3 regions of the Arthrobacter sp. P4_F10 genome follow, and region 1 is predicted to be linked to each of the others. Evidence: riboswitches for the same ligand, from Rfam matches in the RefSeq annotation. Region 1 holds a riboswitch; each other region holds the start of a gene.
What was found. A riboswitch is a leader RNA that binds a small molecule or an ion and turns the genes downstream of it on or off. The one in region 1 is predicted to bind S-adenosylmethionine.
Positions count from the first base shown of each region.

Region 2: linked by a shared signal. The riboswitch ahead of metX (homoserine O-acetyltransferase MetX) and the one ahead of AC1DR1_RS04190 (aminotransferase class V-fold PLP-dependent enzyme) in region 1 are both predicted to bind S-adenosylmethionine.
Region 3: linked by a shared signal. The riboswitch ahead of AC1DR1_RS14940 (DUF1737 domain-containing protein) and the one ahead of AC1DR1_RS04190 (aminotransferase class V-fold PLP-dependent enzyme) in region 1 are both predicted to bind S-adenosylmethionine.

Region 1 is NZ_JBFUJJ010000002.1:277,158-281,406, reverse strand. Features, by position in the region: gene AC1DR1_RS04195 (class I SAM-dependent methyltransferase) at 1-339, opposite strand, end outside; gene AC1DR1_RS04190 (aminotransferase class V-fold PLP-dependent enzyme) at 493-1,911, opposite strand; SAM riboswitch class IV at 1,946-2,059, opposite strand; gene AC1DR1_RS04185 (glutamyl-tRNA reductase) at 2,136-3,515, opposite strand; gene hisN (histidinol-phosphatase) at 3,619-4,249, opposite strand, start outside.
Region 2 is NZ_JBFUJJ010000009.1:124,643-128,891, reverse strand. Features, by position in the region: gene AC1DR1_RS12060 (MFS transporter) at 1-600, opposite strand, end outside; gene metX (homoserine O-acetyltransferase MetX) at 767-1,906, opposite strand; SAM riboswitch class IV at 1,918-2,033, opposite strand; gene AC1DR1_RS12050 (bifunctional o-acetylhomoserine/o-acetylserine sulfhydrylase) at 2,149-3,465, opposite strand; SAM riboswitch class IV at 3,528-3,643, opposite strand; gene AC1DR1_RS12045 (VOC family protein) at 3,813-4,249, shown strand, end outside.
Region 3 is NZ_JBFUJJ010000014.1:75,255-79,503, reverse strand. Features, by position in the region: gene AC1DR1_RS14950 (aminodeoxychorismate lyase) at 1-400, shown strand, start outside; gene AC1DR1_RS14945 (ATP-grasp domain-containing protein) at 564-1,520, opposite strand; SAM riboswitch class IV at 1,874-1,987, shown strand; gene AC1DR1_RS14940 (DUF1737 domain-containing protein) at 2,000-2,329, shown strand; gene AC1DR1_RS14935 (rhodanese-like domain-containing protein) at 2,326-2,745, shown strand; gene AC1DR1_RS14930 (O-succinylhomoserine sulfhydrylase) at 2,745-3,953, shown strand; gene AC1DR1_RS14925 (DUF305 domain-containing protein) at 4,069-4,249, opposite strand, start outside.

The DNA.
Region 1 (4,249 bases):
GAACGTCTCTGGCTCCAGGCCCGTCTTCTCGGCACTGCTCTCGATGGCGGTGACACCGGGCAGGGTCCGGCGCAACTGCTCGAGCATGTCCGCTGAGGGGTCAACAGCCACCGTGCGCAGTCCACGTTCTGCCAGAAGCGCCGTGAACTTTCCGGTGCCGGCGCCAATGTCCGCGGCGTCCTTGGCCCCCGCCGGAATCAGCCAGTCGGCCGACTCCTGCGGATAGCTAGGGCGGACGCGTTCATAGTGCTCCCCGCCGTCCTGGAAGCTTTGTCCGAGTTCCTGGCGACGTTCACTGTGCAGTTTGGGGCCACTGTGCAGTTTGGAACCACTGTGCAGTTTGGAGCTACTGTGCAGTTGGGGTCCGCCGCTTGCCACGTGCGATCTCCTTCGGGAAGGTCCTGCTGGTTTCAGATACCTTTCGAATTTACCGCACCGGCGCTGGGGTCCTGATCCTGCCTCGGGTTAGTACGCCTGCTTAGTCCGCCGTGCCTAGTCCTCCGTGCACGGCGCGGCACCAGCGGTGCCCGGGGTGTTCGGCGCCCAGTGAGGGTAGCTGCGGGTATCGTTGGCCGGCACCCAGCGGCCGGCGTCCACCACGTAGTCCCAGCCGAGTCCCGTTTGCCGCAGCTGCTGCAGGCCGGCCAACAGGCGCTCGGCGTCCTCCAGCCGTGAGCCGAGGCCGAAGCTGGCGCGCAGGGAGCCTGCAGGCAGGCCGAGCCGCTTGAGCAGCGGGTGGGCGCAGAAGCGGCCGTCGCGCAGGCCAATGCCGTGTTCGGCCGACAGGTAGGCGGCCACCAGCCCGGCGTCGTAGCCTTCCACCGAAAAGTTCACGACGCCGATGGTGCCGGTGCCCGGCAGATCGACTCCGGGGGAAGAAGCGGGAGTCGAATCGGCAAAGATCCGGTGAACGGTCACGCCGTCAATGCCGTGCAGACCCTCGACGAGGAAGGACCGGATGGCGTCCTCGTGGGCCTGCCACTGCTCCGGGTCCAGGGCCGCGATCACTTGGGTGGCGCGGGCCAGGGCGGCCGCGCCGAGGACGTTCGGCGAGCCGCCCTCGTGCCGGGCGGGTCCGGTGGTCCAGCTGACGGAGTCGAGCCGGGCGTCCCGGACCGCGCCGCCGCCGGCCAGGTGCGGGGTGCCGGCGTCGAGCCAGTCCGTCCGCCCCACCAGCACGCCGGCGCCGAACGGGGCGTAAAGCTTGTGCCCCGAGAAGGCGAGGTAGTCGACGTCGTCCGCGGCGATGTCGATCCGCCGGTGCGGGGCCAGCTGCGCGGCGTCGACGACGATCCTGGCGCCGTACTCGTGCGCCAGTGTGGCAAGAGTCCGGATCGGCAGGATCTCCCCGGTGACATTGGAAGCGCCGGTGACGGCCAGCAGACTCACGCCGCCGCGGGCGAGCTCGTCCCGCAGGCGGTCCACAGTGGCCGCGAGGGTGGGGGCGGCCACGACGCTGCGGTGCGGGACGTTCTGCCAGGGCAGGAGGTTGGCGTGGTGCTCGATGTCGAGGTAGAGGACCTCGCCCACCGGCCGTCCGTCGCGGAGCGGCAGGCAGCCGGCCAGCAGGTTCAGGGAATCGGTGGTGTTGCGGGTGAAGATTACCGAATCATCCGGCCGGCCGCCCACGAAGTCCCGCACGATGTCCCGGGCGTTCTCGTAGACGGACGTGCTGATCTGCGAAGCGTAGCCGGCGCCGCGGTGCACGCTCGCGTAGTACGGCAGGATTTCGTTCAGGTAGGCCGAGACGACGGACAGTGCCGGGGCGGAGGCGCCGTAGTCGAGGTTGGCGTAGCGGGCGTGGCCGCCGGTGATCAGCGGGGCCTGGATTTCGGCGCCGGTGACGGCGGCCAGCGGGCGGGCCGCAGCGGCGTGGAATTCGGGGGCTGCGGGAAAAATGGCAGTTGTCATGGGACCTCACTCGACCAGGACCCCACATCATGGGAATCCGCGCTTGCCGGGTCCGTTCCGGACCGGCCAGGTCGTCACCCGGGGCACCCCACCGCGTCTGGAGGGTTGCCGGCCAGCAAACCGGGGTTTAGCGCTGGCACTCGTGACCTGCATCGAGCGTAGGACATCCGCGCAGCCGGGGAAAAGACGGCCAGCGATTGTGAAGCGGATTATTACGGACACGGCTACGAAGCCGCCGGCGCGGCCGGGACACCTTCCAAGGCAAGATTGTATGCCCCGGGGTTCCGGGCGCCGGTGAGCTGAATGCTGAGGCCGAACAGGGCTTCCAGCGCGGCAGCGTACTCATACTGGCGGCCGTCCGAGGCCAATTCCCGGGCGCGGACCGTTGGGATGTGAAGCAGTCGGCGGACAATTCGACGCATCGCGAGGTTCACATCCTCAGCCTGGGCGCCGCACCCGTATTCCTTCATGACGCGCGCCATTTCAGCCTCGAGGACCTGGTGGACGTGGCCGCGCAGGGCCACAATGGCGGCGTCGACTACGCGCAGTCCTTCTTGTTTTTCGAAGCGAAGCGCCGCTTGCCGGACCAGGACGCCGGCGAGGCGGAGCGCCTCGGCGTCCGCCGGGGGAGCCGCGAAACGCACTGAATCCAGGGTGATCAGTTCAACGCCCGGCAGATCCGCCACCCGGGGGTCGAAGTCATGGCTGGGTGCGAGATCGATGACAATGAGGGCACGGCCTGTGTCATCCCTCCAACCGGCCAGTTGGGCGGCACCTATGCGGGTCTCCGTGCCGCTGCAGCCAATGATGATGTCTGCCCGGGCAACAGCGGCAGGCAGCTCCCGTGCCGTCAGCGCCGTACCGCCCCTGCTCGCCACAAACGCCTCCGCGCGGCCGGATTGGGAGAAGACGGAAATGGTGGGGCATCGACTGTTCCTGAGGATTTCCGCGACGCAAACGGCATAGGAACCGGTGCCGAAGAGGACGACGGACGCATCAGCCAGGGATGGGTGCGCTGCTCCGGCGGCCGCCAGTTCAAGGGCCACATAGGCTATGGACCTGCTGGCGCTGCTGAGCGCGGTCCGCGCCCCCACCTCCTTGCCCGTGCGGGACGCCTCCTGAAACAGCCGGACTAAAAGCCCGCTCGCGGTGCCTGCTGCCTGTGCTGCAGCGAGCGCGCGGCGGACCTGGCCGGCGACTTGACGCTCACCGACCACGACGGAGTCCAGGCCGGCCGCAACGCCGAAGAGATGCTCCGCGGCCGACGCTCCAGAGGAGTGCTCGAACAGGGACGCGAGCTGGGCCACAGGGAGGCGCGTGCAGAGGCGGACAGAGCCCAGGGCCTCGGAGCAGACGGCATCTATATGCTCCCTGGACGCCACCTCGCCGTAGATTTCCAAGCGGCTGCATGTGGACACGACCACGGACCCGGACACGGCGGAACTGCAGGCGAGCAGATTCTGGCCCAGCTCCGAGGAAACGGCCTGGAGCCGGGTGGCCGACTCAATGTCCAGGTCCCGGTACTTCGCCACGAGAACCAGCAGAACCGGTCCGACGTCGGGGTCGAAGGTTTCGGGATCCGCGGCGTGAACCGATCCAGACATGGCCGCCCTCCTGCCACTCGATGCCCACTCCACGCCGTGACCGGCAGCGAAGGTTGGGGACAGCGTCGTACAGGGGCCCTTGGGAATCCTTGAGGGGTGGGGCCTAGAGGAGGTCGTCGAGTCCGGGGTTGAGCCGCTTGAGGACTTCCGAGTGGAGGATCGAATTGGTGGCGAGGGCGTTGCCGCCGAAGGGGCCGTCCTCGCCCTCGAGCGAGGTGAAGCGGCCGCCGGCCTCGGTCACGATCGGCACCAGCGCGGCCATGTCGTAGAGGTTCAGCTCGGGTTCGCAGGCGATGTCCACAGCCCCCTCGGCCACGAGGCAGTACGACCAGAAGTCACCGTAGGCGCGGGTACGCCACACTTCCTCGGTGAGGCCCAGGAACTCGTCCAGGTTCCCGCGTTCCTTCCAGCCGCCAAGGCTGGAGTAGGACAGCGAGGCGTCCTCGAGCTTGGAGACGTTGGATACTTTCAGCCGTGTGGCGGCGGCGAGCGAGCGGCCCGTGTAGGCGCCCGCACCCTTGGCGGCCCACCAGCGCTTGCCCAGTGCCGGTGCGCTGACGACGCCGACCACCGGCTCGCCCTCATCGACGAGGGCGATCAGGGTGGCCCAGACCGGGACGCCGCGGACAAAGTTCTTGGTGCCATCGATCGGGTCAATGATCCAGCGGCGGGAGCCGTGGCCCGAGCTGCCGAATTCTTCGCCCAGGACCGCGTCGCGCGGACGGGACCGGGAG
Region 2 (4,249 bases), on a different contig from region 1:
ACGCCAGCCCCAGCTGAGGAACTCGGCGGAGGACAGCGTGGCGGACAGGGTGAACAGCACACCGGTGGCCAGCAGGTTGCCCATCGGAACCGCCGACTGCGGCCAGCTTGACCAGAATCCGCGGGACTTGCTCGGGCTGTGCTCGGCAACGAGGAGGACTGCGCCGCCCCACTCACCGCCGACGGCGAAGCCCTGGACGAAGCGCAGGAAGACCAGCAGGGCCGGGGCCCAGTAGCCGATCTGCTGGAAAGTCGGCAGGCAGCCCATCGCGAAGGTGGCAACGCCGACAAGGATGATGCTCAGCTGGAGCAGTTTCTTGCGGCCGAACTTGTCGCCGAAGTGGCCGAAGACGATGCCACCGATGGGGCGGGCAACAAAGCCGACCGCATAGGTGACGAACGCGGCAATGATGCCGTCCAATTCCGAACCGGTATTGGGAAAGAACAGCTTGCCGAAGACAAGGGTGGCGGCGGAGGCATAGAGGAAGAATTCATACCACTCAACCACCGTGCCGGCCATGGAGGCCGTGACTACCTTCTTCAGGCCGGACGATTTGACGTCCGTTTCTTCAGCGCGCCTCGCGGCGTTTTCCGTACTCATCGTGACTCCTTCGGTGTCTCCGTCGACACCCTGTGGACCATTGGGCTGAGGACGCCCGTGATGTAGGGCACATGGCGTCATTCCCCATGAGTATGGACGCTCCCGCCCTGAGCATCAACGGCCATTAGTGCAGAGCGCGTCTGCAAAAATGCACAACCGATGTGGTCTAGTGGCCGAAGAAGGCCTCCCGCAGCTGGGCGCTGAGCTGGCCGATTTCGGTCAGGAAGCCGTCGTGGCCGATCGGCGCTTCAATGATGTGCAGTTCCGGGCCGCCCGGCAAGGCCTCGGCCAGTTGACGGGACTGGGCCGGGAAATACAGGCGGTCCGAGTCCACGGCCGCCACCAGGAACTCTGCGGTGGCCGGAGCAAGGGCCTCCCCGAGGCTTCCGCGCCCCCGGCAGACATCGTGGCTCATGAGGGCTTCGGTGATGGCGATGTAGCTGTTCGCGTCAAAGCGCCGGACCAGTTTGCTGCCCTGGTGGTCCAGGTAGCTTTCCACCTGGAAGCGCCCGCGTCCGGCCAGCGACCCGGCTTCCAGGGTCGCCTCGGACTCCTGGGCGTTCCGGCCAAACCGGCCGTCCAGTTCGGCCGCCGAGCGGTAGGTGATGTGCGCGATGCGGCGGGCGAGGGCGAGACCTGCTTCGGGTTCCGGGCCGCCGTAGTAATTTCCGCCGTTGAAATGGGGGTCCTGGCGGATGGCCAGGGTCTGGGCCTGCGCGAAGGCAATCTGTTCGGCCGTGCTGCTGGCGCCGACGGAAATCACGGCGCAGCGCCGGACCCGGCCGGGGAACGTGACGGCCCATTCGAGTGCGCGCGCGCCGCCGAGTGAGCCGCCCAGCACGGCATACCAGGTGCCGATGCCCAGGGCGTCGGCCAGCCGCGCCTCGGCGGCGGCGGTGTCCCGCAGGGTGACGAGCGGGAACCGCGATCCCCAGGGGCGCCCGTCGGGGGCCGGGGTGGAGGGTCCCGTGGAACCGTGGCAGCCGCCCAGGATGTTGATTGAAACGACGAAGTACTTGTCCGTGTCCACGGGAGCCCCGGGTCCGGCGAGCTGTTCCCACCAGCCGGGTTCCTCGCTGTCGCCGCGGGTCACGTGCGTGTCGCCGGTCAGGGCGTGTTCTATGAGGACGGCGTTGGAGGCGTCCGCGTTCAGGGTCCCCCACGTCTCGTAGGCGAGGACCACATCCGGCAGCGGAATCCCTGATTCGAGCTGCAGGTCGCCGATCCGGACGTACTGGACGGTCCCGTCCGGGTTGCGGGATGGCTTGGTTTCGGGAGCACCCGTGCGGGTGACGGCAATCGTCATGTGAGGACCTATCTTCGCGCTTGCCTGCCGTCAGCTGACCGGCAGGCCAGGTCTTCACCCGGGGCACCCCGCCGCAAAAGGAGGGTTGCCGGCCAGCAAGCCGGGGCTGTCACTGGCACTCATGACCTGGTACGAGTCTACGAAACAGGGGGCGGAAATCACGAAGATTGTGACTTCCATGTGACAGCCCGGCGGCCGGCCGTCCCGTCGAGGGGACACCGGCCGTCGGCCGCCCTGCGTGCCTAGGCGCCCTTGGCCGCGCGGAATCCGGCGTCGAGGTCCGCGAGGATGTCGTCGATGTGTTCCAGGCCCACCGAAAGCCGCACCAGCCCCTGATTGACGCCGGCGATCGCCTGCTGCTCGGGCGAGAGCTGGCTGTGGGTGGTCGACGCCGGGTGGATCACCAGGGAACGGACATCGCCGATGTTCGCGACGTGCGAGTGCAGTTCGAGCGCATCGACGAACCGCTTGCCGGCCTCGGCTCCCCCGGCGATGTTGAACGCCACGACGGCGCCGGTCCCCTTGGGCCCGTACTTGCGGCCTCGCTCGTACCAGGGGCTGGACGGCAGCCCGGCGTAGGCGACCGATTCGACGTCGTCCCTTGCCTCCAGCCAGTGCGCCACCTTGGTGGCGTTGGCTACGTGGCGTTCGACGCGCAGGCTCAGCGTTTCGATGCCCTGGGCGATGAGGAAGGCGTTGAACGGGGACACGGCGGAGCCGAGGTCGCGCAGGAGCTGGACGCGGGCCTTGAGGATGTAGGAAAGGTTCGCGCCCAGCGCCCCCTCCGCACCGAGATCGCGGGCGTAGACCAGGCCGTTGTAGGTAGGGTCCGGGGTGTTGAAACCGGGGAACCGCTCCGGGTCCTTGCCGAAGTCGAAGTTGCCGGAGTCCACGATCACGCCGGCGATCGCGGCGCCATGGCCGCCGAGGTACTTGGTGGCGGAGTGGACCACGATGTCCGCGCCCCACTCGATGGGCCGGATCAGGTACGGGGTGGAGAGCGTGTTGTCGACGATCAGCGGCACCCCGGCCTCGTGCGCCACATCGGAGATGCCCTCGATGTCCAGGACGTCCTGGCGGGGGTTGGAGACCACTTCGCCGAAGAACAGCTTGGTGTTGGGCCGGACGGCGTCCCGCCACTGGTCCAGGTTGTCCGGGTCCTCCACGAAGGTCACGGAGATGCCGAATTTCTTCAGCGTGTGGGCGAGCAGGTTGTAGGTTCCGCCGTAGAGGCTGGGGCTGGCCACCACATGGTCCCCGGCCTCGGCGACGTTGAGGATCGCGAAGGTCTCCGCGGCCTGGCCGGAGCTGAGCAGCAGGGCCGCGAGGCCGCCTTCCAGGCTGGCCACGCGCTGCTCGACGGCGTCCTGGGTGGGGTTGCCGATCCGGGTGTAGATGGGGGCGAGTTCGGCGAGTGCGAAGCGGTTGGCGGCGCTTTCGGCGCTGGGGAACACGAACGACGTCGTCTGGTAGATGGGCAGGGACCGCGCACCGGTGGCGCTGTCCGGCTCCTGGCCGGCGTGGATCTGGCGGGTTTCGAAGGACCAGGCGTTGGACATTGATGCTCCTCAAAGGGACCGGGCACAGCACCGGCCAGGGCTTTGGGCCCGGACCGGCACAGGCGCCGCGCTTGCCCTCCGGCGGGCGCCGGACGGCCAGGTCCTCACCCGGGGCACCCCACCGCGATACGAGGGTTGCCGGCCAGCAAGCCGGGGCTGTGCGCTGGCACTCATGACCTGGCTTCAGTGTAGGAATGGCGGCGGAGCCCTGGAAGCTTTGTGACGAAGATGAAGACGGTTGCCGTGGCGGCGCCTCCCGGGACACCGAGCCTGCCGCCGTCGGACATCCCATGACGGTTAGGGGAACCTAAGCTGAGAGGTCCATCACAAAGTGCCAAGATGATGGCATGCGCATGGATCACGTCTCTTACGCCTGTGAACACGATGGCTTGGCAGCCACCACTGAACGTATTGCGTCTGCCCTCGGCGTTGAAGCCGTGAAGGGTGGAGTGCACCCCCGTTTCGGGACACGCAACATGATTATCCCGCTCGCGGGACACAAGTACCTGGAAGTCGTGGAGGTCCTGAACCACCCGGCATCGGACAAGGCCCCGTTCGGCCAGGCAGTCCGGGCACGCTCGGAAGCGGGCGGCGGCTGGATGGGCTGGTGCGTCGAGGTTGACGATCTCGCCCCGTTCGAGGAGCGGCTGGGCCGCGCGGCCGTCAACGGCAACCGGAAGTTTCCGGACGGCCGCGAACTGGTCTGGAAGCAGATCGGCATCCTGGGGCTCATCGCCGACCCCCAGGTGCCCTACATGCTCAAATGGGAGGGCGACCCGGAGCT
Region 3 (4,249 bases), on a different contig from region 1:
CCACCGGCACGGCGCCGACGACGTCATCTTCACGTCCGCGGACGGCCGGGTCCTGGAGGGACCGACGTCGACCGTTCTGCTGGCCCACCTGGAAACCGCGGACGACGGCGCCGGTGGCGTCCGCACAACCCGGCGGCTCATCACCCCGCAGCTGGACAGCGGCATTCTGCCGGGGACTTCGCAGGGCGCCCTGTTCACCGCCGCCAAGGCCGCCGGCTGGGAGCTGGGCTACGGCCCGCTGGAGCCGAAGGACCTGCTGGATGCCGACGCGGTCTGGCTGATCTCCAGCATCCGGCTCCTGGCCCCGGTGAACCACATCGACGGCCAGGAAATCGGCACCCCGGAACTGCGACGCCAGCTCACGGCCGAACTCAACGCACTGTTCGCCACCATCGAATAGTGCGGCCAGGCCGGTGCTGCACGGCAGGCGCCGCTGATACTCACCGGTTTTGCGGCCAGGGACCACGGTAACGACGGCGGTTTGTGGGAACACGCCGTCCTCCGGCCTCAAAGGTGGGGAGACTCAGCGACTGCGTGAGCACACCGTTCTGCCGGGCCGCGCTTCACCCCAGGGCGTCCGCGGGAACCGCCGGGCACCGCCGGAACGAGACCGGGTTGAACGCCGGGAGCATGAAGGTGGCCAGCACGGCGTCGAGCATTTCCGGGGCCCAGGTGCTGTTCTCCCCCAGGGTCGCGCAGACGCCCAGTACCACGGGGGTTCCGTCCGCGCGGCGGCGGATCCGGACCTGGACCGGCCCGGTCAGCCCGAGCGTGCGGACGGCGGCCAGGCCCAGCTTCCGCACGTCCCCGGCCTGGCTCGCCGGCACCCTGCGGCTGACTTCGTCGCTGCCGGCGTGTCCATACGGGGTCCTGGTCTTCTCGAGGACCACCGCCACCGGCGCCATCGCGTTGCGTGCCGGAGTGCCGAACACCAGGCACACGTAGTCGGCGCCCGGGATAAACTCCTGGACAAGTTGCCCCGCCGGCATGTTCTTCCAGCTAACCGAGGCCGTTCCGGCCAGCACGTGGACACCATGGGAGCCTTTGAAGACCCGCGGCTTGACCACCACGGGGCCGGTGAGGGAGGCGAGGGATGCCGGCGCGGCGGCGAGGTCGCCCGGAACCGCGAACTGGGGCACCGGAATCCCGGCTGCCTGCAACGCCCAGGTGGTGAACAGCTGGTCGTTGGCGAGGGCCACCGCGGCGGGGTCGCCCACGATGATCCGCACGTCCTGGGCGAATCCGGCACGGGCCGCGGCCAGGACCGGAAGTTCCACAGTCAGGGTCGGAATGATGACGTTGATGGCTTCACGGTCCACCAGCCGGCGCAGGTCCAGGATCATGTCCGGGTCCGTCGCCGGCAGGAGCCTGACCGCGGCCGCGGCGGCGGCATCCTCCGCCTGGCGGGAGTCGGCGCGGGCGTCGGAGCCGAGATACGGGAGTCCGCGGGCTTCGAGCTGGGCCGCGACGGTCCGGCCGGCGGCGCTTGCTATCCCGGTAACCAGTATGCGCGGGCCCACAATTGCTCCATTCCGCCGTCACCGGCCGGGCCATGGCTGTGGCTCCGACGGTTCCGGGCACTGATTCACAGACAACTTGACAGACAACTTGTTTTGATGGACAGACGGCTCGATTCACGGACAGCCCGGTTAACCTGAGAATCCGGCCGACACGTCGGCCATGCCCTCCAGTAGACGGCGAATCGTCCGCGCACACACGAGTGGGCTGTACCCGAAATTGGAGCCCGCCACTACTCGGCCGGGCCCCGCCCCACGCTGGGCCCGGCCGGCGCCAGCGCCTGGGCGTGGCCCGGTTACGGAACATGACGACGACGGCGGTGCGGGCCGGCGTCGTAGGTGTTACGTTTTTGGGGAGTAATGAGAACCGGTGCCAAGCCCTGACTGGCCGGTCGGCAACCCTCCTTTTCGCGGCGGGGTGCCTCAGGTGAATACTCGGCAATCGAGAATTCGAGCTGCAAGCGTGAAAGAGGAGATCCGTCGTGCCCCCCACGTCAACACCCGCCGTACCCGAAATACTCAGCACCACAGCACGCAGTGCACCACCTGCCGGCGAGGAAAGACTGGCCTACCGGCTGTTCACCGGCACGGATGACCGCGCCTTTTGTGAGCGCGTGTCCGCCGCCCTGGCCGAGGGCTATGTCCTGCACGGAAGCCCCGCCGCCACCTTCAACGGCAGCACCGTGATCGTGGCGCAGGCGCTGGTCCTGCCGGCCGCGATTGCGAGCGCGGACGCCGCCGTGGCCAATGCAGTCGATGAGCTCGATGCCGACGAGATTGACGCTGTTGGGGCATTCGAGGGCCACGCATGAGCTACGCCGGAGACCTCAGCCCCCATGAGGCGTGGGCCAAGCTGGAGGCGGGAGCCCTCCTGGTGGATGTCCGGACCGAGGGCGAATGGGCCCACATCGGCATCCCGGACACGACGTCCGCGGGCGGAAGGCGGAACGATCCGCTTTTCATCCAGTGGAACCTCGCCGGCGGCGTACCGAACCCGCACTTCGTGGAACAGCTAAGGCGAGAGGCACCGGAGGACTCCGCCGTCGAACTGGTGTTCCTTTGCCGCTCCGGTGTCCGCTCGATCGCCGCCGCGACGGCCGCGACGGCCGCCGGTTACACCTCGTACAACGTTCTTGAGGGCTTCGAAGGCGAGACCGACCGTTTTGGCGACCGCACCGTCAACGGCTGGAAGAACCGCGGCCTGCCCACCAACCTTGGAAAGATCTGATGACTTTCAATCCCGACGCCGCCGGCTGGGCCGCCGACACCCAGGCTGTCCGCGGCGGCCTTGACCGCACCGGCTTCCAGGAAACCACCGAGCCGATCTTCCTCAACTCCGGATTCGTCTACGAGTCCGCGGCCGCCGCCGAGCGTGCCTTCACCGGGGAAGACGAGCGCTTCGTCTACTCCCGCTACGGCAATCCGTCCGTCGCCACCTTCCAGGAGCGGCTCCGGCTGCTCGAGGGAACCGAGGCGTGTTTTGCGACGGCGTCCGGCATGTCCGCCGTCTTCACCGCGCTGGGCGCGCTGTTGGCTGCCGGCGACCGCGTAGTCGCAGCCCGCTCGCTGTTCGGCTCGTGCTTTGTGATCCTCAACGAGATCCTGCCGCGCTGGGGTGTCGAGACGGTCTTCGTGGACGGCCCGGACCTGGAACAATGGCGCTCTGCCCTGTCCGAGCCGGCCACGGCGGTATTCTTCGAGTCGCCCTCGAACCCCATGCAGGAAATCGTGGACATCGCCGCCGTGAGCGAACTGGCGCATGCGGCCGGCGCCACGGTGGTGGTCGACAACGTCTTCGCCACCCCGCTGCTGCAGCGCTGCGGAGAGCTCGGCGCGGACGTGGTGGTCTACTCCGGCACCAAGCACATCGACGGGCAGGGCCGCGTGCTCGGCGGGGCGATCCTGGGCACCAAGGAATTCATCGACGGGCCCGTCAAGCAGCTCATGCGGCACACCGGTCCGGCACTCTCGGCCTTCAATGCCTGGGTGCTCACCAAGGGCCTGGAGACCATGGCCCTGCGCGTCAACCATTCCTCGGCCTCCGCCCTGCGGCTGGCCGAATGGCTCGAGGGACAGCCTGCGGTCAGCTGGGTCAAGTACCCGCTGCTGCCGTCCCACCCGCAGTACCCACTCGCCGTGAAGCAGATGAAGGCCGGCGGGACAGTGCTCACGCTGGAGCTTTCGCCCTCGCCGGGACGCACCGCGAAGCAGGCCGCCTTCGCCCTGCTGGACGCGCTGCGGATCATCGACATCTCCAACAACCTGGGTGATGCCAAGACGCTCATCACGCATCCTGCGACTACGACGCACCGCGCGATGGGCCCGGAAGGCCGTGCGGCGATCGGGCTCAGCGACGGCGTGGTCCGGCTTTCGGTGGGCCTGGAGGACGTGGAGGACCTGATCCGCGACCTCGGCCAGGCGCTCAAGCAGGTCTAGCGCTCAAGCAGGTCTAGCGCTCAAGCAGGTCTGGGCCAACGCAGGTCTGGGCCAACGCGGGCGGGGTGGCCGGGAAGGCCCCGGTCCGAAAACCGGACCGGGGCCGGGACGCAGGCTAGAGGTTTGCCAGCAGGGCCTTCATTTCCTGGATTTCAGCTTCCTGGGAGGTCACGATTGCCTTGCTGAGGATGAGGGCTTCCGGGTTCTTGCCTTGGCTGCTTTCAGTCTTGGCCATCATCACCGCGCCCTCATGGTGGGCGATCATCCGGGTCAGGAACAGCTTGGCCGCATCGGTT